Regions from separate parts of the Bacillus sp. VA15 genome, predicted to be linked through region 2. Evidence: riboswitches for the same ligand, from Rfam matches in the RefSeq annotation. Region 2 holds a riboswitch; each other region holds the start of a gene.
The links. A riboswitch is a leader RNA that binds a small molecule or an ion and turns the genes downstream of it on or off. The one in region 2 is predicted to bind S-adenosylmethionine.
Positions count from the first base shown of each region.

Region 1: it holds a riboswitch for S-adenosylmethionine, as region 2 does, so the genes downstream of both, metI (cystathionine gamma-synthase/O-acetylhomoserine thiolyase) here and AC0DBE_RS06845 (phosphoadenylyl-sulfate reductase) in region 2, are expected to answer to the same signal.
Region 3: it holds a riboswitch for S-adenosylmethionine, as region 2 does, so the genes downstream of both, AC0DBE_RS09320 (bifunctional homocysteine S-methyltransferase/methylenetetrahydrofolate reductase) here and AC0DBE_RS06845 (phosphoadenylyl-sulfate reductase) in region 2, are expected to answer to the same signal.
Region 4: it holds a riboswitch for S-adenosylmethionine, as region 2 does, so the genes downstream of both, AC0DBE_RS05295 (2-hydroxyacid dehydrogenase) here and AC0DBE_RS06845 (phosphoadenylyl-sulfate reductase) in region 2, are expected to answer to the same signal.

Region 1 covers NZ_JBVQPQ010000002.1:760,335-767,730, forward strand. Annotated here, with positions in the region: gene metC (cystathionine beta-lyase) at 1-1,088, opposite strand, end outside; gene metI (cystathionine gamma-synthase/O-acetylhomoserine thiolyase) at 1,081-2,202, opposite strand; SAM riboswitch class I at 2,271-2,394, opposite strand; gene AC0DBE_RS08890 (esterase family protein) at 2,562-3,284, shown strand; gene AC0DBE_RS08895 (YjcG family protein) at 3,321-3,836, shown strand; gene AC0DBE_RS08900 (GNAT family N-acetyltransferase) at 3,841-4,263, shown strand; gene AC0DBE_RS08905 (hypothetical protein) at 4,337-4,591, opposite strand; gene AC0DBE_RS08910 (ATP-dependent helicase) at 4,711-6,990, shown strand; gene spoVIF (sporulation-specific transcription regulator SpoVIF) at 7,063-7,317, opposite strand.
Region 2 covers NZ_JBVQPQ010000002.1:381,186-388,581, reverse strand. Annotated here, with positions in the region: gene carB (carbamoyl-phosphate synthase (glutamine-hydrolyzing) large subunit) at 1-1,495, shown strand, start outside; gene pyrK (dihydroorotate oxidase B electron transfer subunit) at 1,492-2,262, shown strand; gene AC0DBE_RS06860 (dihydroorotate dehydrogenase) at 2,262-3,197, shown strand; gene pyrF (orotidine-5'-phosphate decarboxylase) at 3,166-3,885, shown strand; gene pyrE (orotate phosphoribosyltransferase) at 3,882-4,514, shown strand; SAM riboswitch class I at 4,659-4,764, shown strand; gene AC0DBE_RS06845 (phosphoadenylyl-sulfate reductase) at 4,929-5,630, shown strand; gene cysP (sulfate permease) at 5,642-6,706, shown strand; gene sat (sulfate adenylyltransferase) at 6,755-7,396, shown strand, end outside.
Region 3 covers NZ_JBVQPQ010000002.1:834,283-841,678, reverse strand. Annotated here, with positions in the region: gene AC0DBE_RS09345 (YitT family protein) at 1-26, opposite strand, end outside; gene AC0DBE_RS09340 (mandelate racemase/muconate lactonizing enzyme family protein) at 122-1,237, opposite strand; gene AC0DBE_RS09335 (MFS transporter) at 1,246-2,514, opposite strand; gene AC0DBE_RS09330 (GNAT family N-acetyltransferase) at 2,626-3,483, opposite strand; gene AC0DBE_RS09325 (GNAT family N-acetyltransferase) at 3,489-3,938, opposite strand; gene AC0DBE_RS09320 (bifunctional homocysteine S-methyltransferase/methylenetetrahydrofolate reductase) at 4,029-5,867, opposite strand; SAM riboswitch class I at 5,959-6,076, opposite strand; gene AC0DBE_RS09315 (YajQ family cyclic di-GMP-binding protein) at 6,184-6,675, opposite strand; partial or broken gene AC0DBE_RS09310 (CvfB family protein) at 6,774-7,396, shown strand, end outside.
Region 4 covers NZ_JBVQPQ010000001.1:952,377-959,772, reverse strand. Annotated here, with positions in the region: gene AC0DBE_RS05300 (FGGY-family carbohydrate kinase) at 1-766, opposite strand, end outside; gene AC0DBE_RS05295 (2-hydroxyacid dehydrogenase) at 784-1,809, opposite strand; SAM riboswitch class I at 1,903-1,994, opposite strand; gene AC0DBE_RS05290 (molybdopterin oxidoreductase family protein) at 2,142-4,184, shown strand; gene AC0DBE_RS05285 (hypothetical protein) at 4,291-4,584, shown strand; gene AC0DBE_RS05280 (hypothetical protein) at 4,676-4,885, opposite strand; gene AC0DBE_RS05275 (UPF0715 family protein) at 5,015-5,428, opposite strand; gene AC0DBE_RS05270 (biofilm-forming protein) at 5,723-5,845, shown strand; gene AC0DBE_RS05265 (YozQ family protein) at 5,902-6,195, shown strand; gene AC0DBE_RS05260 (methyl-accepting chemotaxis protein) at 6,347-7,396, opposite strand, start outside.

The DNA.
Region 1 (7,396 bases), 380 kb from region 2:
AGACGGAGCAGGCCGTCTGTGATGCCGCGTTTTTCACGCTCTTCCTTAGGCATTGCCGCGTGAGACATCGTTGCCGGATAAGACAAAATCGATTCCACGGCGCCGAGGCTTACAGCAAAGACCGGAAGTGATACATTCTCTACTAATTTCTTAACGGCCTCTTTGCTTTCAAGCTCAAAAGATAGCACGGCGCCCGCTCCCGTTGACTGGCTTTTATGGATTTCAGCGCCCGGATGATCAGCCAGCCCCGGATAATACACGCGCTTCACCGCCGGATGCTTCTGGAAAAATTCCGCAAGCCGCTCAGCTGTTTGACTTGCTTTTTCTAAACGGACCTGCAATGTTTTTAATCCGCGCAGCACAAGCCAGCAATCTTGCACGCCAAGGACGGCGCCGAACGAGTTTTGCAGCTTATACAGCTGCTTCCCAAGCTCTTCATCCTTTACAGCAGCCAGGCCTGAGAGCACATCACTGTGTCCGCTCAAGAACTTTGTTGCACTGTGAAGCACAATATCCACACCGAGATCAAGCGGACGCTGCAGTGCAGGTGTCATGAATGTATTGTCCAGAAAGGTCAAACAGCCGTTTTCTTTTGCAAGCTGAACAACCGCTTTAATATCAGTAATCCCAAGTGTCGGATTTGACGGTGTCTCCATATAAATGACCTTTGTATTCGGCTTGATATTCCGCGCCACTTCGTTACTATCCGTCATATCAACAAACGTGTGCTCAATGCCAAACCGGGTCAGCACCTCTGTTACCATGCGGAAGGTTCCGCCATATACATCTTCTGTCACAAGAACGTGGTCACCCTGTGACAGCAATAAAAATGCTGTTGAGATCGCAGCCATGCCTGAACTGAAAGCAAATCCTCTCGTTCCGCCTTCCAGTGCGGCAATTGTTTCTTCGAGTGCTGTTCTTGTCGGCGTTCCTGAGCGGCTGTAATCATATGCGCCAAACTCTTCAAATGAAGATTGGTGAAAAGTTGATGCGTGCTGGATCGGTACACTGACCGCTCCTGTTGTGCCGTCTGTTTTAAATGGATTGTGCACGAGCTGGGTTTCCAGCGTCCAATTGTGATTACTCAAATGAAACAGCTCCCTCTTTGACCTGACATAACGCCTGTTTTAAGTCTTCTTTTAAATCTTCCGCATGTTCAATTCCGACTGAAAAACGCAGCAAGCGATTGCAGACTCCGTTTGCGATGCGGATTTCTTCAGGAATATCCATGTGCGTCTGTGTGGCAGGGTATGTAATAAAGCTCTCCACCCCGCCGAGGCTTTCTGCAAAACAAATGGTCTTCAGCGCTTTTAAAAATGGATTGACCCACTCTTCTTTCTGCAGACGGAAGGACAGCATGCCGCCTTTTCCGGGATATAGTACATCAGAAATTTCTTCCTGCTCTTCTAAAAACGCCGCAAGCTCCTGCGCGTTTGCCTGATGCTGGCGCATTCTGAGGCTCAGCGTCTTCATTCCTCTCATCAGAAGCCACGAATCAAACGGAGGCAGGACGGCGCCGATCGCATTTTGGTGTTGAAACATTTCCTCACCAAGCTGCTCATCCTTTACAACGACAAGTCCCGCAAGCAGGTCGTTATGCCCGCCTAAATACTTGGTTGCACTGTGAATCACAATGTCGGCTCCCAGCTCAAGCGGCCTTTGCAAGACCGGTGTATAAAATGTATTATCAACGATCAGCAGAAGACCGTACTCTTTTGTGATCCGGGCGATCTTTTCAATGTCCGCCTCCTGCATGAGCGGATTTGTCGGTGTTTCCACAAACACCGCTTTTGTATTCGGCGTAATCTTAGAGCGTAAACAGTCCTCATCGCTGAAATCATCGTAATGAAAGGTCAATCCATATTTTTTCCATTCGTTTTCAAACAGACGATATGTGCCGCCATATAGGTCCGATGAAACGATCAGTTCATCTCCGCTTTTAAACAGCGCCATAATCGTTTGGATGGCAGCCATTCCCGAACTGAAGGCAAGCCCTCTCGCTCCGTTTTCTAAGCTGGCGATCGCGTCCTCAACAAGCTGGCGTGTCGGATTTTTTGTGCGGACATAATCAAATCCGGTAGATTCTCCGATTCCTCTGTGGCGGTATGCTGTTGATAAATAAATAGGAGGACTCACTGTTCCCGTTACTTCGTCGCTTCGGTTTCCAATTTGGGCTAATTTCGTTTCAACGTGCTGTGACATATAGCTGACACCTTCCCTTTTCAAAATAAAAAACCCCTTCCTCATAAGAAGAAGGGGTTTAACGCTTCTTCTTATCTTCCAAGCATAAAAAACGCTTGCTGGATTTAGCACCTTGGCGTTTTGCACATAATGCAAAACAAGCCGGTTGCTGAGGTTTCTAAGGGCCAGTCCCTCCACCTCTCACGATAAGAAATATCGATTTCAATTTTCTGATTGTTTTATATTAGCGCAATTTGCAGTTTATTTCAACACTTTTTTCTTCGAGTTCCGAACAGTTTAAAGAGAGAAATTTCTAATAATTCATGGTACAATAATGGAAAACAGCAAGAAAGTCTAGTGATGTCCTGGAGGAATGCATTATGGCACCGAAAAACGGCACAGTGCAAGAAAAGAAATTCTTTTCAAAAGAGCTTAACGAGGAAATGACATTGCTCGTTTATCTGCCGTCCAACTACTCCCCGCTTTATAAATACCATGTCATTATCGCGCAGGACGGCCACGATTATTTCAGGCTGGGGAGAATCGGCAGACAGGTCGAAGAATTGCTGTCCAAGCGAGAAATAGACCGGAGCATTATTATCGGTGTTCCTTATAAGGATGTAAAAGAGCGCAGAAAAACCTATCATCCGGAAGGCTCAAAATTTTCGGCGTATAAACGGTTCATCGCCCATGAGCTCGTTCCGTTTGCGGATGACGAGTATCCAACCTATCAAGTCGGCTACGGTCGGACGCTGATCGGTGATTCTCTCGGAGCGACCGTTTCTCTTATGACAGCGCTTGATTATCCGAATATGTTCGGAAACATCATCATGCAGTCTCCCTATGTTGACAAACATGTATTGGGAGCTGTGAAACAGTCAGACGATATCAAACACCTCTCTATTTATCACCAAATCGGAACAAAAGAAACTGACGTCCACACGACAGACGGAAACATTCTGGACTTTACAGAACCGAATCAGGAGCTGAAACAGCTGCTGGAGGAGAAGCTTTCCGATTATTATTTTGAATCATTTGACGGAGATCACAAATGGACATACTGGCAGCCGCTCATCACGCCGGCGCTGAAAAAAATGCTTTGATATTCTATCATACTTTATTTCCAGGAGGGACATAATATGAAATACGGAATCGTTTTATTTCCATCAAAAAAACTCCAAGACCTTGCGAACTCTTACAGAAAGCGCTATGATCCGAGCTATTCCCTGATCCCGCCCCATTTGACGCTGAGAGCATCGTTTGAATGTAAAGAGGAGAAAGCGGATCAGCTTGTATCACATCTGAGAAACATCGCAAAGGAGTCCCATCCGATCGTTCTCAAAATGACAAAATACAGCTCATTTGCGCCTGTCAATAATGTCATTTACATCAAAGCAGAGCCGACGGAAGAATTAAAAACACTCAATGAAAAATTATACACCGGTGTGTTGGCTGGTGAACAGGAATATAATTTCGTTCCGCATGTGACGGTCGGCCAAAATCTTTCCGACGATGAGCATTCAGATGTGCTGGGACAATTAAAAATGCAGGAAGTGTCGCATGAAGAAATCGTTGATCGTTTCCACTTGCTTTACCAGCTAGAAAACGGATCGTGGACAGTATATGAAACCTTCTTGCTAGGCGGAGGAGAATAATCGTTTGGAAGCAGTTATCGCAAAAAATGAAGAACAAATGAAAGATGCATTTTATGTAAGAAAAGAAGTCTTTGTCAAAGAACAAAACGTACCTGCTGAAGAAGAAATTGACGAACTTGAAAATGAGTCGGAGCATATCGTCGTGTATGACGGCGGAAAGCCTGTCGGCGCCGGAAGATGGCGTATGAAGGACGGCTACGGCAAGTTAGAGCGGATTTGCGTATTGAAAAGCCACCGCTCCTCCGGTGTCGGCGGCATCATTATGAAGGCACTCGAAAAAGCGGCGGCAGACGGCGGCGCTTCCGGTTTCATTTTAAACGCGCAAACGCAGGCTGTGCCGTTTTACAAGAAACACGGGTATCGCGTGCTTTCTGAAAAAAAATTTCTCGATGCCGGCATTCCCCACTTACAAATGATTAAAGACTAAACAGCATCCGGGTCTATTGAGATCCGGATTTTTTCCGCACATAAAAAACCGTTCTCTTGATGTGAACGGTTTTTTATACATATCGATTAATATAAGTGCCCATTCCTTTTTCTCGCAATCTCTTATAAAGAGAGCGCTTACGTTTTGTCTCGTTTACTTTTCTTTCAGCGGCCGTTTGATTCTCCTGCTGCTTTTCAAGTTCCTTGTATACCCGCTGAAACGAGACATAGTTGATTTTTTCGGTTCCGGCGTAATCCTGCTTATGTCCAATCGTTCTATTTGCATATTGAGCGTATTGCTGGTTCTGAATTTGACCTGCATATATCATACGATACCCACCCTTCTGCTGTCTCTTTTCCCTTAAACTTACTTTTTGAAACACGTTTCTTTTGATATGATAGTCTTTGTCTGTAATGAACACCTTTTTTTGATTGGGAGGATCCCTGTTTGAAATGCGCCCGACTGAATGATCGAACTATACATTTACATACATATTCGAGAGAACATTACCAATTCCTCTTTGAAGAAGGAATAAAAGGACATTTATTTTGTTCTCATTGCGGAAAACCCGTTTTGTTAAGGCTCAATATCACCGATCCGCCGGAGTTTATCCACCGCCAGCCAGGCCATTTTCCGGCATGTGAGGAAGCCTGCGAAACGAAACCCGCTAAAGAGGAGAAAAAAGAAGACGATCAGGAATCCGGTGTCTTTCGTTTGCCCAAGGGAAAAGCGATCGCTGCTGAATCGTCTTCAGCTGTCACTGAATGGAAGCGGCCGAGAAGCATTAAACCCGGAACACCATTTGTTCAAAAAACAATAGAACCTGATACGAATCTATTTCCGTCTGTCGGCTTGAACACGGATCAGCTGAAAGCTGTCACGGAAACGGAAGGCCCACTGCTAGTGCTTGCAGGTGCGGGAAGCGGGAAAACACGGGTGCTAACGGCTCGCGCCGCCCACATGATTGAACACTTAGACATACCGCCGGAAAACATGCTGCTTGTCACCTTTACGACAAAAGCCGTCGCCGAAATGAAAGAGCGTATGGCGAAGCAGTACGGATTACAGCCTGCAAAAGTGAGAAGACTTGTCACCGGAACATTCCACAGCTTGTTTTATAAGATTTTGTATCACTATGATTCTGCTAAATGGAACGGCGAGCATCTGCTGAAAATGGAGTGGCAGCGGGAACAATATATCAAAAAAGCACTCTATGAAGAAGGTATAGATGAGAAGGATTTCCCTGTTGATCAGGCCCTGCAGCAGATTGGTTTCTGGAAAAACACTTATGTGCCGAATGAACGCATCCCTTTACAAGATGAGTGGGAAAAACAAGTCTATCGATTATATGAACATTATGAACGCCAGAAAAAAGAGCACAACCAATTTGATTTTGATGACATGGCTTCAGCCTGCTATGAATTGTTTATCGATCGGCCGGATCTTCTGGAACAATATCAATCTCGGTTTACTTATATCTTAATTGATGAGTTTCAGGACATTAACCCGGTTCAATATAAAATCATGCAAATGCTGGCAAGCCCGGAGCAAAACCTGTGCTGCGTCGGTGACGATGACCAGTCTATCTACGCATTCCGCGGAAGCAATCCGTCTTTTATTCTTGATTTTCAAAAGGATTACCCTGGAGCGAAGACGATCTATTTAACCGCGAACTACAGGTCTACGCACCCGATCGTCTCCAGTGCTGATATCGTCGTGAAAAAGAACAAAAACAGGTATGCCAAAATGCTTGAAGCGGCGCGAGATGACGTCCAGGTCCCTGTGCTGTTTTATCCTTATGACGAAGAGGAAGAAGCAACAATGGTCGTTTCCGATATCAAAGAAAAAATTCAAAACGGGGCAAGACCTGAAGACTTTGCAGTTCTCTACCGCACAAACAGCGGAGGCCGTGCTATATACGAAAGACTTCATCATTCGTCAATTCCATATACAGCAGACCGCGGCGTCCAATCGTTTTACAGCAGACGGATCGTCCGCCAGATTCTCGCATACTTGTACGCCAGCCAAAATGAGGATGACACTGAGGCGATTAAGCACTTGCTGCCAGCCTTGTTCTTAAAACAGTCCGCTTTGAACACGCTGAAGGCGCTCTCGATTACCGAGGACTGCTCCATGATTAAAGCGCTGGCCAAACTGTCTGATCTAAAGCCATTCCAGCTGGACAAAATCAAGAAGATCGTACCGTTTTTCGCAAGCCTCCGCACAATGAAGCCGGTGGAAGCGATCACCTTTGCAGAAGGAAAAATGGGCTTCTCCGAGTATTTAAAAAAACGGGGCAATGAGAGCAACAAGCTGGAAAAAGGATCCGATGACCTGCGTGACATCAAGGTCGTCGCCAAGAAGTTCAAAACGATTCCTGATTTTCTCGCCCACGTAGACCATATGAGAGCCGCTGAGAAAAACAAAACGGATGAAAATGGCGTTCAGCTGATGACCATTCACCGGTCAAAAGGGCTTGAATTCAAAACCGTCTACGTGTTAGGCACGGTAGATGGCTCGATTCCGCACGATTTCTCATTAGAAACAGCGAGAAAAGGAGATGAAGCTCCTCTTGAGGAAGAAAGACGCCTTTTATATGTCGCCATGACCCGGGCCAAACAGCATTTATATTTGTCTTGTCCCGCAAACAGGCGCGGCAAAACGGCCCACCGTTCAAGATTTTTATATCCTCTTTTACAGCAAGCAAGACATCCCTTGCATAACTAACAGTCCGGCAGTGATCTGCCGGGTTTTTTCTATAAAAAAGGCCCGCTGAAATGAGTCAGCCAGGCCCTCTGCTTATTTATTATCCAACATTTTAGAAATCGTACCAAAATCAAGCTTTTCTTTTCCGCTTGTAATGGACTGAACAATCTTATCTTCTAATTCTTTCGGCACGCGTCTGTTTGCCAGCTGCGCTACGCGCTTAATGACACTGCGGACTGTGTTTTCGTCTTTAAAATTGGCGTTTTGAAGGGATCCGGCAAGATTCATGACATCCTGCATATTGACACCTGTTTTCTTTTCGATGTTCTTAAAAAATTGATTATCCATAATACGCCTCCTTTTGGCGGAGTGATACGGTATTGTATGAATACCCATTGTTCAATGTGCTTTTTCCAAAAATAAAAAA
Region 2 (7,396 bases):
TGTTCACTCTGTATGGGCAATTAAACAAGCAGGCTATGAAGCCATTATTGTCAATAACAACCCGGAAACCGTTTCAACAGACTTCAGTATCTCAGACAAGCTGTACTTTGAGCCGCTTACGATTGAAGATGTCATGCACATCATTGACCTCGAACAGCCGGTGGGCGTTGTCGTACAGTTCGGCGGACAAACTGCCATTAACCTTGCTGACGAGCTTTCTGCACGCGGAGTGAAAATCCTTGGGACTTCGTTAGAAGATTTAGACCGTGCGGAAGATCGGGATAAATTCGAACAAGCGCTTGGAGAACTCGGTGTTCCGCAGCCGCTTGGCAAAACAGCGACATCAGTTGATCAGGCGGTAAGCATCGCGAGTGATATCGGCTATCCGGTACTGGTGCGCCCTTCCTATGTACTTGGCGGCCGGGCGATGGAGATTGTTTATCATGAGAAAGAACTGCTTCATTACATGAAAAACGCAGTCAAAATCAATCCGCAGCACCCTGTATTAATTGATAGATATTTAACTGGGAAAGAAATTGAAGTGGATGCAGTATCTGATGGTGAAACAGTCGTCATTCCGGGAATTATGGAACACATTGAACGTGCGGGCGTTCACTCCGGAGACTCAATCGCTGTATATCCGCCTCAGTCACTCACAGAGGACATTAAGAAAAAAATTGAACAATACACGATCGCACTTGCTAAAGGGCTGAACATTGTCGGTTTGCTCAATATTCAATTCGTCTTATCACAAGGTGAAGTGTACGTGCTCGAAGTAAATCCGAGATCAAGCAGAACCGTACCGTTCTTAAGTAAAATCACGGGTATCCCAATGGCGAACATTGCTACAAAAGTCATTCTCGGCCAAAAGCTGGCTGCGTTTGGCTATACAGAGGGCCTTCAGCCTGAACAGCAAGGTGTATTTGTAAAAGCGCCGGTCTTCTCCTTCGCTAAGCTGAGAAGAGTGGACATTACGTTAGGGCCTGAAATGAAATCAACAGGTGAGGTCATGGGGAAAGATTCCACCCTTGAAAAAGCGCTCTATAAAGCTCTGATTGCTTCAGGCATTCAAATCCCTAACTACGGATCCGTGCTTTTAACAGTGGCTGATAAGGATAAAGAAGAAGGGCTTGCCATCGCTAAGAGGTTCCATGCGATCGGCTACAACATTTTAGCGACTGAAGGAACGGCAGGTTACCTGAAAGAAGCTTCAATTCCAGCGAAAGTCGTCGGGAAAATCGGCCAGGACGGCCCGAACTTGCTTGACGTGATCAGAAACGGAGAAGCGCAGTTTGTCATCAATACGCTGACAAAAGGAAAGCAGCCGGCAAGAGACGGATTTAGAATCAGACGTGAATCAGTAGAAAACGGTGTTGCCTGCTTAACATCTTTAGATACGGCAGAAGCGATATTGCGAGTGCTGGAAAGCATGACATTCCGTGCTGATCAAATGCCGGCAGTCAACACAAATCAGGAGGCGGCAGTCACTATATGAAAAAAGCGTATTTGACAGTATGTTCTAACCAGCAAATTGCAGACCGGGTGTATCAAATGGTTCTGAAAGGGGAGCTTGTCCAAGGGTTTACAACCCCGGGACAGTTCCTTCATCTTAAAGTGAGCGAAGCGGTTACGCCTCTTTTGAGAAGACCAATCAGCATCGCCGACGTCAACTTTGAAAAAAATGAAGTCACCATCATTTATCGAGTAGATGGGGAAGGAACAAGACTCTTGTCACTGAAGCAGCAGGGAGAACTTGTGGATGTCCTCGGGCCTTTGGGAAATGGCTTTCCTGTCAATGAAGTCCAACCCGGAAAGACGGCTTTGCTGGTAGGAGGCGGTGTCGGTGTGCCGCCTCTCCAAGAGCTGTCGAAACGCTTGAACGAAAAAGGGGTCAAGGTCATACACGTTTTAGGATTCCAATCGGCAAAGGATGTTTTTTACGAAGAAGAATGCCGGCAGTACGGAGACACGTATGTGGCAACAGCTGACGGAACCTATGGGGAAACCGGGTTTGTTACAAATGTGATTAAACAGAAAAATCTAGAGTTTGACATTCTCCTCAGCTGCGGGCCGACACCGATGCTGAAGGCATTAAAACAGGAATATGCCCATAAAGAAGTTTACCTGTCCATGGAGGAACGAATGGGCTGCGGAATCGGCGCCTGCTTCGCGTGTGTGTGCCATACAAACGAAAGTGAGACATCCTACGTAAAAGTATGTCTCGACGGACCTGTATTTAAAGCTCAGGAGGTGGCGCTGTAATGCTAGAGGTGAAATTGCCGGGACTTGATTTGAAAAATCCGATCATTCCTGCATCAGGCTGCTTCGGTTTTGGAAAAGAGTTTGCGCGTTTTTATGATTTATCTTGTCTCGGAGCAATTATGATCAAAGCTACGACAAAGGAGCCTCGCTTCGGGAACCCGACGCCTAGGGTAGCTGAGACTGGCGCCGGAATGCTCAATGCGATCGGTCTCCAAAATCCGGGGCTGGAAAGCGTTTTGCAAAATGAGCTGCCGTGGCTTGAGCAGTTTGATACGCCAATCATTGCAAATGTCGCAGGTTCTCAAGTCGAGGATTATGTTGAAGTCGCAGAGCATATCAGCAAAGCGCCTAATGTTCATGCCCTTGAATTGAACATTTCATGCCCGAATGTGAAAACAGGCGGAATCGCTTTTGGCACGAACCCTGAAATGGCTGCTGATTTGACGAAGGCGGTTAAAGAGGTTTCAGAAGTACCCGTTTATGTAAAGCTTTCCCCGAACGTGGCAAATATCACAGAAATTGCATCTGCGATCGAAGAGGCGGGAGCGGACGGTCTTACGATGATTAACACATTAATCGGCATGAGGCTTGATTTAAAATCAGGCAAGCCGATATTAGCGAATAAAACAGGGGGGCTTTCCGGCCCTGCCGTGAAGCCGGTTGCCATTCGCATGGTGTATGAAGTCAGCCAAGCGGTCAATATCCCGATTATCGGAATGGGAGGCGTGCAGACGGCCGAAGATGCACTGGAGTTTCTTCTCGCGGGAGCAAGCGCGGTCGCTGTCGGAACAGCAAACTTTGTGAATCCTTTTGCATGCCCGGACATGATTGAACAGCTTCCATCTGTTTTGCGTCAATACGGCTATCAATCAATTGAAGAATGCATCGGAAGGAGCTGGAACCATGAAAAACAACCTGCCCATCATCGCGCTTGATTTTGCATCAGCTGAAGAAACACTTGCGTTCTTAGCGCCTTTTCAGCAAGAACCGTTATTTGTAAAGGTTGGAATGGAACTTTTTTATCAAGAAGGGCCTTCTATAGTTAAACAATTAAAAGAAAGAAATTGCGAGCTGTTTTTAGATTTAAAGCTTCATGACATCCCGACCACTGTAAACAAAGCGATGAAGCGCCTTGCCGGTCTCGGGGTGGACCTCGTCAATGTTCATGCGGCCGGAGGCAAAAAAATGATGCAAGCAGCTCTGGAAGGCTTAGAAGAAGGAACGCTTTCCGGAAAAAAACGCCCGTCACTTATCGCGGTAACCCAGCTGACAAGCACATCTGAACAAATGATGAAGAATGAACTGCTGATCGAAAAGCCTTTGATCGACACGGTCGTGCACTACAGCAAGCTGGCAGAAGAAAGCGGACTTGATGGAGTGGTCTGCTCTGTTCATGAAGCAAAAGCCATTTACCAAGCGGTGTCGCCTTCATTTCTGACTGTCACTCCGGGGATCAGGATGTCAGAGGACGCTGCGAATGACCAAATCCGCGTAGCGACACCTGCAATTGCAAAAGAGAAAGGTTCATCAGCGATTGTGGTAGGACGCTCGATTACCAAAGCGAAAGACCCAGTAAAAGCCTATGAAGCTGTCAGACTCGAATGGGAGGGAATCAAATCATGAAACAAATCATCGCAAAACATCTATTAGACATCCAAGCTGTATTTTTACGCCCGAACGAGCCATTTACATGGGCAAGCGGCATTTTATCGCCAATCTACTGTGACAACCGCCTTACGCTATCTTTCCCGGAGGTCAGAAATGATGTCGCCTCAGGTATCAGCAAGCTTGTCGAAGAGCATTTTCCTGAAGCTGAAATGATTGCGGGAACAGCTACAGCCGGTATTCCTCATGCTGCTCTGGCGGCTGACCGTTTGAATCTTCCGATGTGTTATGTGAGAAGCAAGCCGAAAGCGCACGGAAAAGGCAATCAGATTGAGGGAGCTGTTCAAAAGGGGCAAAAAACTGTCGTTATTGAAGACTTAATCTCCACAGGAGGAAGCGTACTTGAAGCTGCGGCAGCTTTACAAGCGGTTGGCTGTGAAGTGCTCGGTGTCGTCTCCATTTTTACGTACGGGCTCCCTAAAGCGCAGGAAGCCTTCGCAAAGGCAGAACTTCCATACTACTCTTTAACTGATTACGATACGCTCACAGAGGTCGCGCTCGAAAACGGAAATATTCATTCAGACGATCTAGAAAAGCTGAAAACGTGGAAACGAAATCCCGAGTCAAAAGATTGGTTTAAAAAATAAGAAATAAATTTCGGTGATGTATAGAGGCTTCAAAGCCTTGTTGTACTTGAAAACAGGCCACTCGGCCTGTTTTTTTATTAATCCTATAAAAAAAGTCGGGTTGACTTATGTTAGAATTGTGCTAAAATTTACTACAAATCTAAAAACTTATCAAGAGCGGCTGAGGGACTGGACCTATGAAGCCCGGCAACCTGCATAGTTTGTAAGGTGCTACTTCCAGCAAAATGAATTCCATTTTGAAAGATAAGGGCTACATGCTGTTCCTGTCTTTCTTTCCGCCGGATTGAAAGTTTTTTATTTTAAGAGGAAAAAAGGCTGTATGTGATAACAGCAGCCGCGCATCACATTACAATTGGGAAAAGACAACCGGCAGAAAGCTACTGTTTGTTTGTCTCCGAAAGGAGGAAAGAAGAAATGTTAACGTACGATAATTGGGAAGAACCAACGATTACATTTCCGGAAGACGACCCTTATAAAGGAGCGCTTTCAGTTTTAAAGTGGGCATACGGCCATTACGGCAATCAGCTTGTTTATGCCTGCAGTTTCGGAATTGAGGGAATCGTTCTGATTGACTTAATTTATAAAGTAAAAAAAGACGCAGAGATTGTGTTTCTTGATACAGGACTTCATTTTAAAGAAACCTATGAAACGATTGAACGAGTGAAAGAGCGTTATCCGGGTCTTAATATCATCCTGAAAAAACCAGACCTTACCCCTGAGGAGCAAGCCGAAGAACATGGTGACAAACTGTGGGAAAGAGAGCCGAATCAGTGCTGCTATCTTAGAAAGGTTGTTCCTTTAAGAGAGGCGCTTTCAGGACATCCAGCCTGGCTTTCCGGTCTGCGCCGCGATCAAGGGCCAAGCCGTGCCAATACGAATTTCTTAAACAAAGATGAAAAATTCAAATCAGTAAAAGTATGCCCGCTTATCCATTGGACTTGGAAAGACATTTGGAGATACACATCCCGGAATGAGCTGGACTACAATCCGCTTCATGATCAAGGATATCCTAGTATTGGCTGCGCGCCTTGCACGGCTCCTGCTTTTACCGCAGAGGATTTACGTTCAGGCAGATGGAATGGTATGGCGAAAACAGAATGCGGACTGCATGAATAAGGAGCTGCAAAATGGAACTAGCCGCTATTTTATTTAGCTTGTTTTTCGCGATGAATATTGGTGCAAGCGGCGCTGCAGCTTCGATGGGAGTTGCTTACGGCTCTGGAGCCATTAAAAAGAAAACCTACGCTTTGATCCTATGCGCAGTCGGTGTGCTGGCCGGGGCGGTCATTGGCGGGGGCGAGGTTGTAAAAACCATCAGCTCCGGGATTATCCCCGAGCAGACGATTACACTGACGATTGTTTGCATCATTATTGGAGCCGCTGCGCTGTCGCTCTTTACGGCTAATCTTCTCGGCATTCCTTTGTCGACAAGTGAAGTAACAGTCGGCGCAGTTGTCGGCGTGGGAGTGGCTTACAAAGTATTGTTTGTGAACAACCTGCTGGTCATTGTGTCGTTTTGGGTTTTTGTCCCGCTGTTCGCTTTCGGTTTCACATATTTTGTATCTAAGCTGTTTCGTTATTTTAAGATTGAAATTAAATCTTCTAAAAAGCAAAAAATCCTTGGCATTGTTTTGTTAGGTGCCGGATTTTTTGAAGCATTCTCTGCCGGTATGAACAATGTGGCGAATGCCGTTGGCCCGTTAGTGGCGGCCGGTGTGCTGGATGTAACGAAAGGAACCTTATACGGGGGAGCTTTTGTTGCTCTTGGCGCGTTGTTATTAGGCCGGCGGGTGTTAGAAACAAACGGGAAGAAAATTACGAGATTCTCAAAAGGAGAAGGCATTCTCTTATCCGGTACAGGAGCCGGACTGGTGATCATCAGTTCTGTATTTGGGATGCCAGTGCCCTTGGCGCAAGTCACGTCATCGTCTATTATCGGAATAGGCATGGCAAAAAACGGTCCGAACGTGTTCCATAAACAAGTTGTTCAAACGATGCTGAAGGTATGGATTGTATCGCCGTTTTTATCTTTATCAATTTCTTATCTGCTTGTATCCTTGTTTTTAAAAGCGGATTATTATTCAATCTTTATCATGGTAAGTGTGCTTTTAGCGGCGGGCGGTGCCGTCAGCCTGACGAAGGCCATACGTAAAGAGAGACGCTCTGTCCACGAACAAGGCGGGGGAATCTGATCATTAATCTGAGTTATTTTATATGTTAACTAGGAGGAAATCGATATTATGAGCTTAGCACCACACGGAGGAACATTAGTAAACAGAGTAGATGAATCATATGATGTGAGCAGCATTCAAAAAGAAATTGAACTTGATTTGATTTCTTTCGCAGATTTGGAATTAATCGGAATCGGTGCATACAGCCCGATCGAAGGCTTCTTTAATGAAAAAGATTACGTATCTGTTGTCGAAAGCATGCGTCTTTCTTCCGGCGTTGTCTGGTCCCTTCCAATCACGCTTCCGGTTGATGCGCAAAAAGCAGCGGAACTGTCAGTCGGTGAAACGGTAAAGTTAACGTATGAAGGAGAAACATACGGCGTTATCCAAATCGAAGACCTATACGTGCCTGACAAACAAAAAGAAGCTGTCAATGTGTATAAAACGGATGAGCAGGAGCACCCGGGTGTTAAAAAGCTTTTCAGCCGCGGCAATACATACGTCGGCGGACCAATCACATTGACTAAAAAAGCTTCAAAACAGTTCCCTGAGTTTACGTTTGAACCGGCGGAAACAAGACGCCAGTTTGCGGAAAAAGGCTGGGAAACCATTGTTGGTTTCCAAACAAGAAATCCTGTTCACAGAGCGCATGAATACATTCAAAAAACGGCTCTTGAAACAGTAGACGGCTTGTTCTTAAACCCGCTGGTA
Region 3 (7,396 bases), 450 kb from region 2:
TTTGCTTTCATCAGCAGTTCAGCCATTAAGTCATTTGCTCCTTTATGAAAAGACTTGTCCGCTGTTTTCATTTTATGAGGCTGTCCATCATTTATGTCTGCAAATATAGAAATGGCCCAGCTTAATATGCTGAACCATCCCACTTGTAGCGATGAATGATCTCCATATTGATCTCTGTTCCAATGCCTTTTCCTTTCGGAATGTGGACCACTCCTTTTGAAGGCTGAAGGCTGACGAGATCTGTAAAAGGATTCTCCATGACGTCCCACTCAATCGGTTCAATTTGATCTTTTTCCATTTTAGACCATGGAGGCAGACAGGCTTGCGAAAATAAAGCATAGAGCCGTGAAAGTGATCCGTCATATGCATGGGCGGACGCTCTGACGCCGAAATAACGCGCGAGCTGGAGGCAGTCCCGAAACTCATCGATCCCGTTGACATGCATAACATCGGGCTGAATGATATCCAAGCAGCGCTGTGAGAGGAGGGGGGCAAATTTCGCCGCGCTTTTCATATTTTCTCCACCGGCAACAGGAACAGATAAACGGCTGCGCAGCAAAGCGTAATCCTGCGGCTGATCAAAGGGCAAAGGCTCCTCGAACCAGCCGATATTCGTCCATGCTGAGAAATAGCGTTCCCAACTCATAGCTGTTGCTGCATCGTAGCTTTGGTTTGCGTCCAGAATCAACGTAATGGAGCTGCCGGCCGTATGCTGTAGCGCACTGATGTGCCGGACATCTTCCTCGAATGAAGTCCCGCCGATTTTGACTTTGATTTGCTTAAAGCCCTTTTTTAACTGGTCTTCAACGTTGGAAACCGAACGGCTGATCCATTGCGGCAGGTCTGAATACGATTGGAATGAGGCATATACAGGGATCTCTTCTCTGTACCGCCCGCCCCATAGTTCGCAAACCGAACAATCAAAAGCTTTGGCCGCAATTTCTGTCAGCGCCATGCTCACGGCGGAGGCCGCCCGCTGATGCCATTTTTGAATCGTGCGCACTAATGGCAGGCGGCTGCTGGCCTGTTTTCCTAAAAGATAGGGAATGATCCGTTTGGTAAAGCCGATATGCAAAGCCGGGAGCCAATCAACGCATTCTCCCCAGCCGTCAATCCCGCTTTCTGTGACAATTCTGATGAGATAGCAAGTTCGATATTGTTTAAACCCGTTTGCGTCGCCGTACGGCTCTTCTAATCGATGCAAAAGCGGAAAAGTCTCAACCCGTTCGATTTTCAAATTGGATGCTACCTTTCCTCAGCTGGCTGAAGCCGATTGCCTGCCATTTTAGGATCTTCTTTTTCTTTTGTTTCTTCTTTGTTTTGATTCACATGGATCAGCAAAATCACGAGAATGCCGACAACAAGCGTCAATCCCGCAATGCTCAAAAACATGCCGGGTCTGGACCATTCCATCAGGCGGCCGAAAATCGGAGGCCCGATGGCAACCCCTAAGAAACGAACCGATCCGTAGAGCGAAGTCACAAATCCACGTCTTTCTTTCCCGACAGCTCCGGTTATAAAGCTGTTCACACAAGGAAGAACAAGGCCTGAACCGATACTGCTCAGCACGAGAACACTGATAAAAAGGACAAGGTTCTCAATGAATGACAGTGCCGCGTAAGACACGGTCATGAACGCCAATCCGAGTACGATCAGCTTTTTCATTAACGATTGCTTTTGGCCGATTTTGCTCCCGGTTGTATAAGACGTCACACACATGACCAAAAGCGGGATCGCCAAAATCAAGCCTTTTTTGACGCCGTCGGTATCGTATGTTTTTTCCAAGACATCTGATAGATAAAACAGGATGCCGAATAAAGTAAACAGGCAGGTCGCCCCGGCTAAATAAGCGGTAAACAGCCATCTGCCTTCATGTTTAAAAACACTTAACAGCCCTTTCGCATATTTTCCGATCGGGGGCGGTTCTTTTTCCTTTTTCTTTTCTTTAATAAAAATCCAAGTCAGCACGATCGAAATGATACAAAATACCGGGAAGGCAAAAAACGCGCCATACCAGACGAGAAGGGCGATAAGCGAGCCGATGATCGGCGAAAGCACTTTCCCCATGCCGTTTGAAGCTTCAACGAGACCGAGCACCTTGCTTTCCTGGGCGCCTTTAAACAGATCTCCCGTCAGTGCCATGGCAATCGGGCCTGTCCCGGCTGCCCCGATTCCCTGAAGCGCCCGTCCTGCCATGACCCAAGGGTATGCATTGTCAAAAAAACCTGCCGCAAACCCGGCTAATAAGCCGCCGGCACCATACAAAAATAAGCAAGGGATAATGATGATTTTCCTTGAGAATCTGTCAGCGAGATAACCGACAATCGGAATGGCAAACGCCGCAATCAAGGAAAATACTGTGATCACGAGACTGACTTGAAATTGTGATAAATGAAGTTCAGATTTCATTTTTGGCAAAATCGGAATAAGCATCGAGTTTCCAAGTGTTAATATTAAAGGGATTGAACCGATTGCAACAATCGTCATTCCGTTATTTTGTTTTGATGATTCCATCTCAGAGCACACTCCTTTTCTTCTGCTTAGAATGTCCCTGCTGGCTTCGTTTATTCAACGTTCAGACAGCAAAAAACCGAACAGAAAATACCTGTTCGGGAAAAAGGAGGGTTAACCGAGCGCCTGTGAAATCAACGCATATAAGTGTCCATTTTGGTCAGGAAGCATCTTTATCTGGTAAAGCATAAGCGGTGGCTCTTCGTCCGCTTGAAATCCCATTTCTATCAGCCTGTCATGTAAAGATGTGTGTTCACCCGGTATATCGATGCGCATCGGACCTTGTTTGCCGGCGGCCAGCCTGTTGATGAATTGTGCAGCCACGTCTGATGATGGGGCAATGATGGGGCCGAATTTCAAATTGACAGGTGTCTGTACAGATAGGCCGTAGCCAATCAGCTGTCCCTCATTGTTTCTGGCGATGACGCATTCCTCTGAAGTGGAAATAAGCTGCTGCAGAAGATTTGATCGATCTCCGCCAAAGGCTGCCAGATCGGCCGTGGCTAATTCTTGAAAGTCTTGTTTTCTAAAGGCTGTCAGTTTAGCATCAAGATGATCTTGCTTTTCAATCGGTTGAAAACTGTGACAGCTGTACTTTCGGACTGAACCCGCTGTATGAAAACCCGCTTTCTCATAAAGCGGCAAACCTTCTTTTGTGGCGCAAAGCCTGATGGCGGTGCTTTCATCCGTTTTACTGATACACGCGTTTACCATCCGCCGCCCGAGACCGAGCCGTTTGTATTCCTTGTCTACGATGACGAGTCCGATAGAGGCAAGACGGCCAAACAAAAACAAGCCGATGCAGGAAATAATGTCTCCCCGGACATTTTGATAACCGAAAAAACGCCCCTGTTGGACAAGCAGTGCCAGCTCTTGTTCGCCATAATCCGGCCACCCGGCTTGCCTGCAAAGCCGCAATAGTCCGGAGGTATGTTCTTCATGAAGCTCAATCAGCTCATCCATTATCTTCATACGGGTCACCTGCTTGTTCCGAATGTTTTGTACATGACAATATGAGTGCCAATGCCGGGAATCTCAAACGGTTCGCCAAGTTCCTCCCAGCCAAGCTTTGCGTAGTAGCCTTTGACATGTTGTCTTGCATTGCACCAGACCGCCTGTACGCCTCTGTCTGCCAGTTTTTGTTCCGCATATTTGATCAGCGTGCTTCCGGCTTTTTGATCACGATATCCTTCAAGCGTCGCCATGCCTCTCAGCCGATATGCAGGGGATTCCGTTAATAATGGCTGATTTTGAGGGGAAAAAGAAGCGATGCTGATCAGGGTTCCTTCATAAAACACACCGAGATGAAAGGCGCCTTCCGCATGATCCTGTTCATATTTGCATTGTTCGATGGATTGATGGGGACGCAGGATGCGGTGCCGGATGTCGTATGTATCTTCCGCAGAAATGGTTTTAACTTCGAGCATGATGATCCTCCTCATAAACTGATTTTCTTTATCGTAACACGAATTACGTTGAAAAAGACCGCCCGATTGGCTCAGGCAGTCTTCAAGGTATTAATGCAAATAGATATTTTGGCGCTGCTCATCTTTTTGCTGAATGTACGAAGTGAGCTCGGCGGTTAAGTCAGATCTGAGAAAAGGCGTAATCAAGTAGATGCCGTTAAACAGCTCGCATGCCGTATCCAACAGGGAGCGTGCAATCGCAAGGCCTTCCGCTTTTTGTTTCTCTTTATCCTCGCCGGCGAGGGCCATTTTTTCGCGAATAGAGTCAGATAGCTTAATGCCCGGAATTTCATTGTGGATGAATTCAGCATTTCGGCTGCTTGTGAGTGGCATAATGCCGATATAGATCGGTGTCTTCAGATGCTTTGTTTCGTTATGGATATCGACAAGCTGCTGCTCGGAATAGACAGGCTGTGAAACAAAATAATCGGCGCCGCAATCTATTTTTTTCTCCAGCCGTTTTACCGCTTTATCCAGATGGCGGACATTAGGATTAAATGCGGCGGCGACTGAGAAATTCGTTTTCTTGCCAAGCGGTTTTCCAGACAGGGACAGTCCTTCGTTGAATTGTTTGATCAGCCTGATTAAATCAAAGGATGTTAAATCATACACAGACGTCGCACCCGGAAAATCCCCGATTTTAGAAGGATCGCCAGTAATGGCCAGCACGTCATTCAGCCCTAACGTATCCAGACCCATTAAATGTGACTGCAAGCCGATAATATTTCGGTCACGGCATGTAATATGGACAAGAGAGCGCATATCGAGCTGTTGCTTCACAAGGGCGCCGCAGGCAACATTGCTGATCCGCGGAGTAGCCAGGGAATTGTCAGCGAGGGTCAGGGCGTCGATTCCCGCTTCTTTTAATTCAGCAGCAGCGGACAGAAATTTGTCGAAACTCAATTTTTTCGGCGGGTCCAGCTCTACGATAATGGAGCGTTTTTCCGCTGCGATCTCATTCAGGCCGGGCTCTGTCCGCTCATGCTGAACAGAAATGAATTCCTTCGCCCGGGTTTTGACTTCTTTTTCTGTAATCGGAGCAAGCCCGCCAACCGCTTCTGCCATCGCCTGGATGTGATTCGGCGTGGTGCCGCAGCAACCGCCGATAATCCGCGCGCCTTGCTTGCGGAATTCTGACGCGCTGTTTTGAAAATACGTGTCGTCTGTTTCATAGACGAGCCGGCCTTCTTCAAGCGAGGGAAGACTGCTGTTCGGATAAACTGATAAGAACACGTCATCAAAAATCGGCACTTCGCTAAGCGCTTCAATCATGTGATAAGGACCGAGCCGGCAGTTAATGCCGACGATATCAGCTCCGAGATCCGCGATCGATCGCAATGCTTCAGAAAGCGGTGTTCCGTCCTGCAGTACGCCTTGCTCATGCATGGAGACATTCAGCATAATCGGAAGGCCAGTCTCTTTGCGCGCGATTTTTAGCACTTCACGTGCTTCTTCCAAATCATAATACGTTTCTAACAGCAAGCCATCTGGCTCTTCATGCAGCAGCAGGTACAGCTGCTCGCGAAAGCTGCGTTTGATTTCGTCAAGGCTGTACGCGTTTTTATTAAAGGTACGGATGCCGCCCATCGTCCCCAGCACGTACGCATCGCCTGCTGAAGCCCGCGCGATTTTTACCGCCTCCTGATTCATTTTTTTGATGTCATCCTCAAGCCCGTGTCTGGATAATTTAATATAATTGGCCCCGTACGTATTTGTTTGAATGATGTTGGCTCCAGCCTCAACGTACGCTTTATGTATGCGCTGAATTTCCTCCGGCTTTGAAATGTTGAGCTCCTCAAAGCACCTGTCAATGCCATAGGAGTAGAGGAGTGTCCCCATGGCGCCGTCGCCAATTAACACCTGTTTTTGCAAATCTTCTAAAAGTCCCATTGTTTGCCTCCTTTATTCACATTCAGCAAGGAAAAAAAGAGAAATAAAAAAAGTCCTCTTAAGAAGAAGACTTTGTCAGTGATTTTGTCTCTTCTTATCTTCCAAGCTGTTCGAGCTTGCTGGATTTAGCACCTTGGTCATGGCTGATCGCCATTACACCGGTTGCTGAAGCTTCGTCGGGCCAGTCCCTCTGCTTCTCTTGATAAGAACGGATATAAAATTTTCGTGTTCAGGAAGTGCCCTAAAGATGCCTGGCATTTTCCCTTTCTCCAAATTTACCGAAAATAAAGACAATAATCAATAGGATTCAGAAAATTTATCTGAAATTTATAAATTGAACGTCAATTGGCAGATCCGCGCCCCGCACTGCTGTGATAATCTGCTGCAGGTCATCCTTGTTTTTTCCGGTGACGCGCACTTGATCATCCTGCACTTGAGACTTTATTTTCAGTCCGGAGTTTTTGATGATGGTATTGATTTTTTTGGCGTTGTCCTTGTCAATGCCTTGAACAAGTTTTGCACGCTGGCGCACTGTTCCGCCTGACGCGCTTTCAACCTTGCCGTAATCAATGTTTTTTGTCGGCACGTTTCGTTTAATTAATTTACTGACCAGTACATCTTTCAGCTGGCTTAATTTAAATTCGTCATCAGAAACGAGGACAAGCTCCTCTTTATCTAAAGAAATGTCGCTTTTGCTTCCTTTAAAGTCATAGCGTGTGCTGATTTCTTTCAGTGCGATTTGAATCGCATTTTGCACTTCGGGCAATTCCACCTTTGATACAATATCAAATGAACTTTCTTTTGCCATATGAAAACCTCCATAACATTTAACTTATGTGTTGATTATAGTAGAATAAAGAGAAACTTCCAACAGAACAAAGAATCAATTTGTGATGATTGGAAAAAATGTTAACAGAATCCGCAGAAAAATAAGCGGAACAGGAAGGACGATAGCATGAGACCAGGGCAGCAATTAACCTTGAGTATAGATCACCAAACTGACTTCGGTTACTTTTTAACCGACGGAGAAGATACGATTCTCTTACATAACAGTGAAATAACTGAGGATATCGAAGACAGAGATGAGGTAGAGGTCTTTATATACGTGGACCAGCAGGAAAGACTTGCGGCCACGATGAAAATTCCGGTCATCAGCGCTGATGAGTACGGCTGGGTCGAAGTGGTGGATAAAGTGGAAGATATGGGCGTTTTCGTTGATGTCGGCTTATCTAAGGATGCGCTTGTTGCAACTGAGCATTTGCCGCCATACGAGGATGTCTGGCCGCAAAAAGGGGATAAGCTCTACTGTATGCTGAAAGTGACGAACCGGGGGCGCATGTTTGCGAAACCAGCGCCTGAAGATATCATCAGCGAACTGTTTACCGACGCTTCAGAAGATCTGATGAATAAAGAGCTGACAGGTACGGTGTACAGATTAATCGCAACGGGTTCATTCATCATCACAGACGACGGTATCCGCGGTTTTATCCATCCGTCAGAAAGAAAAGAGGAGCCAAGACTCGGCTCAA
Region 4 (7,396 bases), on a different contig from region 2:
TGACAATGTCCTCAAGCGCAGCGCCAGTGCTTTTCACAGCCAGTTGTGTATCACCGCCCCCTGCTATAACCTTAGCAGTTATAGAAAGGCCTAATTCGGACGCATATTCATTTGTTATCGTTCCAATCGCTGTTCCCGCTCTTACAAGAGGCGGAAGGATGGATGGTGAAAAGCCGAATATGCCGCACATCTCTTCTGACCAAGTGTTTTGCTTCACGTCAAACAACAGGGTTTCGGTTGCCTGCGATGGTTCATATGTCAAAATTCCGCTCAGCTGATATGTCACCCAATCACTGATGCTTGTAAAACTAGCAGTCTTTTCCCATAAAAAGGGCTGACGCTGTTTTAAACCATAAAGCTTGAGCGCAGAAAAAAGTGCAGTCGGGAGGCGGCCTGTGCGGCTGTATATCTCTTCCTGATTGGGTATACTCTCCTCCCACTCACGGCCGCGATTATCAATGTTCGGCAGCCCGAGAAAAGAGTCGCCGTTTTGATCGATCAGAACAATCCCCTGTCTTTGACTTGTCGATGTCAAACCAATAATGTCAATATCACCTGAACGAGAAAGCGCACGTTTTGCCAGTTTCATCACTTGCTTCCACAGCACCTGAGGAGAAAAATAACGGCTGTCCGGGTAAAGCGTCTCGGTAGCATACACGATGTCCTCCCTTTCAACCGTTTGAACGCTGCCCGATACACTTACGACCGCTACTCTCGCATTCCCTGTGCCGATATCAAAAACGAGATAGCCTTTTTGTTTTTTCATTCCTGTAACCTCCTCTCTTAAACCTCTGTTTTCAGCTCATCTTTGTTATACAGTGTCGGAATATTAAGAGTTTTTCCAACCTTCCACCTTTTGAGGGCTTCGTTCAGGATCGTCACGTGATGATCTTCTACTTCAAAGGTTGCTCCAGCGAGATGCGGTGTTGCCAGAACATTAGGCAATGAAATGAATTCGTAATCTGATTCCTCTGGAGGTTCATGATAAAAAACGTCTAAAATCGCTCCTCTGATTTTATGTTCTTTTAATACAGATAAAAGATCTTCACGGTTTACCACAACTGCTCTTGAAGTATTGACGAAAACCGCACTCTCTTTCATCAGATTAAAATACTTCCGATCAATAAGTCTCAGTGTTTTCTCAGTACGAGGCAGATGGACAGAAACGATATCACTGTCTGAAAACACCGTTTTGAGAGATACTTTTTCATACAGCGGATGATCGTCTTGTACGTATGGATCGTAATACTTTACTTTACAGTCAAACGCTGTCAGCAGTTTTGCAATCCTTTGACCAACCGCGCCGAACCCAACCATGCCGACCGTTTTTCCCGTTAATTCGTTCCCTCTAAATTTGACATAAGCCTGCAAGTAATCGCTGTCCCATTTTCCATCCTTCAGCCATTGATTAGAGGAGCTGGTATGGCGGAGAAAGGAAATCACATTACCGATAAACATTTCAGCAACCGCTTGTGCATTCCGCCCGGGTGTATAGAAAACGGGTATACCTCTTTTTGATGCTGCGGCCACATCCACATTGGATGGCATTCCTCTGCACACGCCCACAAATGAAAGTTCTGGAGCAGATGCAAATACGCTGTCTGTTACTTGATCAAGCTCAGTAATCAAGCCTAACGCATGTGTTTCTTTTAGGAGCTGAATGAGTTCATCTTCCCGGTATGCCCGGCCTTGTTCCTTCCAGGGATGATAAGTAACTGAGCCGAACAATTTTTCAAGCTCTTTTCGTCCTTCTTCGTTGTACGGTGCCGTAACCAAAACCGTCATGGTGCAAAACATCCTTTTCATCATATTTTTCCATAAAAAAATCTCTTTCCGAAGATGGAAAGAGATTCATGTATAAGCGTGTCCTGTTTACAGACAGACGCCGGTTTAAACCTTGCTTTCCTATCTTTCAAGCTGACGCTTGCTGGAATTGGCACAATAATGTTGCCGAGGTTTCATAGGGCCAGTCCCTCCACCTCTCTGGATAGAAAATGTTGAGTATGTAATTTTCAGAATGAAGAATACGTTTATCATAAAGAAGTCTCAGATTGATGTCAATCTCTTTTTTCAGAATTGACGTTATCATCCGAAATGTTATAATTCTTACAAAATATCTAACTAGAGAGAGGAACTGGGCCATGAAATCTTTTGCCACACAACAAAACGGCATTTTTAAATCCGTTTGCTCGCTTGACTGCCCGGATCAGTGCGGATTGTTAATACATAAAAAAGACGGAAAAATTGTGAAAGTCCAAGGTGATCCTGATCATCCTGTCACAGCCGGAAACATATGCAACAAAGTCCGAAACATGACGGAGCGCATCTATGATGAAAAGCGGCTGACTACACCGCTTAAACGGACAGGTGCGAAAGGCCAAGCGATATTCGAACCGATTTCTTGGGAAGAGGCAATCGATACCATTACCTCCCGCTGGAAACAGCTGATTGATGAAGAGGGAGCTGAAAGCATACTTCCGTACAGCTTTTACGGAAATATGGGGAAATTAACAGCTGAAGGTATGGACCGCCGCTTCTTTTACCGCATGGGTTCAAGCCAGCTCGAAAGGACGATTTGCAGCAAAGCAGGATCAGAGGGCTATAAATATACAATGGGTATAAGTGCGGGAATTGATCCTGAGGAAACCATTCATACGAAACTATTTATTTTTTGGGGAATCAACGCAGTCAGTACAAATATGCACCAAATTACTATCGCCCAAAAAGCACGAAAACAAGGTGCCAAAATTGTCGTGATTGATGTTCATAAAAACCAGACAGGCCGTCTTGCAGATTGGTTTATTCCCATAAAACCCGGAACCGACAGCGCACTTGCTCTTGGCATCATGCACATCTTATTTAAAGAAAACCTTCATGATGAAGCATTTCTGTCTGAATACACGGTCGGCTATGAAGAGCTCCGTGAACACGTGAAACAGTATGATCCGGAGAAGGTATCACTGATCACCGGTGTCAGCACCGAAGATATGTATCAGCTGGCAAGAATGTACGGCGAAACCTCCCCTGCTTTTATTAGAATCGGAAACGGACTTCAACACCACGATAACGGCGGGATGATTGTACGGACGATTGCCTGTCTTCCGGCGGTCACTGGCCAATGGCTGCACACAGGGGGCGGCGCAATTAAGCATAACAGCGGAATTTTAGAATATAACACAAATGCCTTGCAGCGGCCTGACTTACTGAAGGGGCGCACACCGAGATCATTTAATATGAATCAGCTGGGCAAAGTGCTTTTGGAAACCGATCCGCCGATTCGTTCTCTTTTTATTTACGGGACGAATCCAGCCGTTGTCGCTCCAGAAGCGAATAAAGTCAGACAGGGCTTGCTGCGGGAAGACCTGTTTACTGTGGTTCATGATTTATTTTTAACGGAAACGGCTGCATATGCGGACATTGTACTGCCTGCAACATCCGCTTTTGAAAATACTGATTTTTATACCTCCTACTGGCACCATTACATTCAGCTTCAGCAGCCAGTGATTGAGAAATATGGAGAAAGCAAGTCTAACACTGAGGTGTTCCGATTACTGGCTGAAGCAATGGGGTTCACAGACCAGGAGCTCAAAGATTCAGATGAAGAATTAATCCGCCAGGCGCTTGACCATCCAGATAACCCATATTTGGCGGAGATTGATTACGATTCACTTACTAAGCATTCATTTATGAAAGCGAAACGCGAAAAGCCGCTGTTTCCAGGCGAACTTCCGACTCCAAGCGGAAAAATAGAATTATACTCAGAGAAAATGAAACAAGCCGGTTTCCCGGCTTTACCGACACATACGCCTCTTACATGCGATAACGAAATTCCGTTTATGTATGTTCCGGGGCCAAACCATAATTTCTTAAACTCAACGTTTTCCAACAATGCAAAGCACATCAAGCTTGAAAGGACGCCAAAGCTCTTTATCAACACAAAAGATGCTGAAGAACATGGAATCATTGATGGGGATCCTGTACGAATTTGGAACGGTCGGGGAGAATGCGAGCTGGCCGCTGCAGTCGGAGAACAAGTGCTGCCCGGGGTCGTAGTCAGCCAAGGATTATGGGCGGATGAAACAGGAAAAAAACAGCTTGTAAACGCGCTTACCCCAGACCGCTTGTCCGATATGGGCGGCGGCGCCACCTTTTTTTCAGGACGTGTACAGATTGAAAAAGCATGAACAAAAAAACGCCCAAATCACGTTCTGGCAGTTTTTTTTGTTGAAAATGAAACCCGGAGTATGCCAAGCCCGTATAACATAACATCGACATAATGGAGGCATGCATATGGACGTTTTTTTAGGAATCGGTGTTGCTTTAGCTGGATATTTTATCGGTGAAGGCTTAAAGCAAATGAACCATCCAAAAGCATATGAAAAAAGTGATACCTTTCTTATAAAAGAACGAGATATTCACTTTTACATCGGACATTTTTTAGGAATAACGACAACTGAGGCAAAACAGTTAGCTGGAGACATGACAGACATTCCATACATTGAAATAAACGGAAAAAAATATGTGCAGAAACATATGTTAAAAGAATGGACATTCACATTAATTGAGAAACATCAGGGTGAATAAAGCAAATCTGAGGAGAGCGAGATTCATTGTCACGCTCTTCTCAGTTCAGATGTATAGTCAGCTGATCATCCTCTCAGTTCAAACATCGATTCTATTTTAAGTAAACTTGTAAAGATACATTCTGATTGCCGTAAGACCAAACGGTGTTTTCAATTTTGAGGTTCTGGCTGAATGTATCAATCCATACCTGTTTTGAGTTTAATAAAGCAGACAATTGCGCTGAGTTAAGCGTCACTTCTTCAATCTGCTCGTTTTTTTGATACACAAATACAACTTTTATGGTATCTCCGTCTTTCGCCATATTCAACTTCAATGTCTCCCCTTTATGATACGTAGAATGCCACTCATCTAAAATTTTTTAAACTTTATTTCGATATCCATGTCATTTCTCGTACAGTGCCTCCCCTTTTTTCTAAAACGCGAACCTGATTTACTTTATATTCCCGGTAAGCTGCACACGTTTATAAAGGATTAGAGAATCCCAAAACCAGTAAATCACTGCTGATGCAATACTTAACATATAATAAATATTTGATTGGAATATCCATGATATTGAAGCAGGCTCATTGATAGCATAAAACAGGAATACAGAAATGAAAGCGAGTACAATGTAAAACGATAGATACATTAAACTAAATGTTCTCGCTGTTTTCTGCAAGATCATTTGCAGCGGAAAAGCAAAAAGCCCAAACATCATAAAACCATATAATAAAGCAAGTGCTCCTGTGAATAAAGCGATCATCAGCATGTGATAGGAGACGAGAGAATAAAATTCGAAAAGCAAACCAAAAGAAAGGCTGGATAGTCCTAACGTCATAAGCTGATATGATACCATTTTGTTCATTTTTTCACCTCCTAATTGACTTTTTAATGGTGGCTGTTATGTTTACATGCAGATTCCTTCCCTAACCTGTCCTAATCTCTGCTTCTTTTTCAAACGTTTTGTACAGTGTTTCCCAGCTTTAGACAGCTTCTTCATATACGAAGTATGCTAATAAAAGGTTTCAAAAACGACCGAGGGTAAAGCCTCTCTGGCTTAAATGGGAAAGAGTCAACGAAAAAAAGCGAATGAATACCTGCCTAACAGACAGAATAAGAAGAGTTGATATTCAACACTTTTCGTAAAGGGGTGACACCAATGACTAAAAAAGGAATTCAAAATTCAAGTATTGAGCAAATAAGAAATGACCATGAGACTGAAACAGCTTTTAAAGTAGATGATCCTAAAAAACATGGTTCTGATCCTAAAAGAACGAAATAAGTTTCGACTTAATCCCATATGACACAGTTAAATTTCAATAATCTGGAGTGAGTAAAGTGACTCAAAAAAGTGGAGCAGACAGACCGGATGACTACAAAAGATTTTCTTCAATTGACAAGGAATATGATTTCCAGCAGACTTTAAATGAAAGTGGTAAGACAGAAAATGCAAACGCTGAAACTCAAACTCATAATAAAGAAAACATAAATGATACCACAGATGTGGCTGGAAAATATTTCGATCCCTCAGATTATAAAGGAACCACACAATTGGAAAAAGGATTGGCTGAAACTCATGAACAAGTCAGCGATGACTATTTTGAAGGGACTATTGATCAAAATTTGGACTAGTCATTTAAAACGGAGCTAACTTTAAAGAAGTAAGTTAGTTCCGTTTTCACAGTGAAAATACCTGACAATGCTAACATCATACCAGCTTCCGATATTAAGGAAGCTTAAAACCCCACCGAATAAGATGGGGTTTTAACGTCATGTAACCTAATTAATATTTAAAACGATGAATGACCGTTTGAAGTTCTTCCGCCAACTTGGATAGAGATTCGGCAGCATAAGAGATTTCCTCCATTGAATGAAGCTGTTCCTGTGATGATTTTGCAACCGCTTCTGTATTTGCTGACGTTTCTTTTGTACCAGCGGCTAATGTATGAACTGTATGCTGAATTACTTCAACGCCTGATGTAAGCTGCTGTGTTGCCGCTGCCACTTCTTGTATTTGAGAAGTGACCTGTTCCACCAAATTCAGTATTTCATTGAAATTCCCTGTTGTCTCTTGAGAAAGAACAATACCTGAGCTCACATTTTCTTGAACAACCTTAATGTTATTCACCGTTTCAATTGATTCATTTTGGATGGTTGTGACCACCGATTGGATGTGATGGGCTGATTTATTCGTTTCATCGGCCAATTTCCGAACTTCTTCTGCCACCACAGCAAATCCTTTTCCTTGTTCTCCGGCTCTGGCCGCCTCGATCGCTGCATTCAGTGCCAGCAAATTTGTCTGCTCTGAAATATTTGTGATTAGCGAAGAAATATCGCTTATTTCTGCTGTGCTCGCTACCAATGCCTGCAAGCCATTGCCGGCTGAATCGACAGATTTATCAATGAACTTCATCTGATCTAACATTTTGTTGACGGATTGAGATCCTATTTCAGCCTTGTCTCTCATCGACGAAGAAAGATCCGCTATGTTACCTGTATTTGAAGCAACAGATGATATACTGTCTAATAATTCAGTAATGGATTTCGCACTCTTTTCTGTCATTGAGCTTTGCTTCACATTGCTGTCGGCAGCCATCTGCATCGCTCCGGAAATTTGTTCAGAAGTTGATTTTGATTCTTCCGCGCTTGCCGATAATTCCTCGGAAGATGCAGCGACTTGTTCAGATGAGCTGCTGATCTGCTTCACAATTTGAGTTAATGAATGGGTAAAAGAATTGAAAGATTGAGCAAGCTGCCCAAATTCGTCCTTATTTTTCACAATGACTTTTTTGGTTAAATCCGCCTCGCCATGAGCAATTTCCGCCAGCTGCCT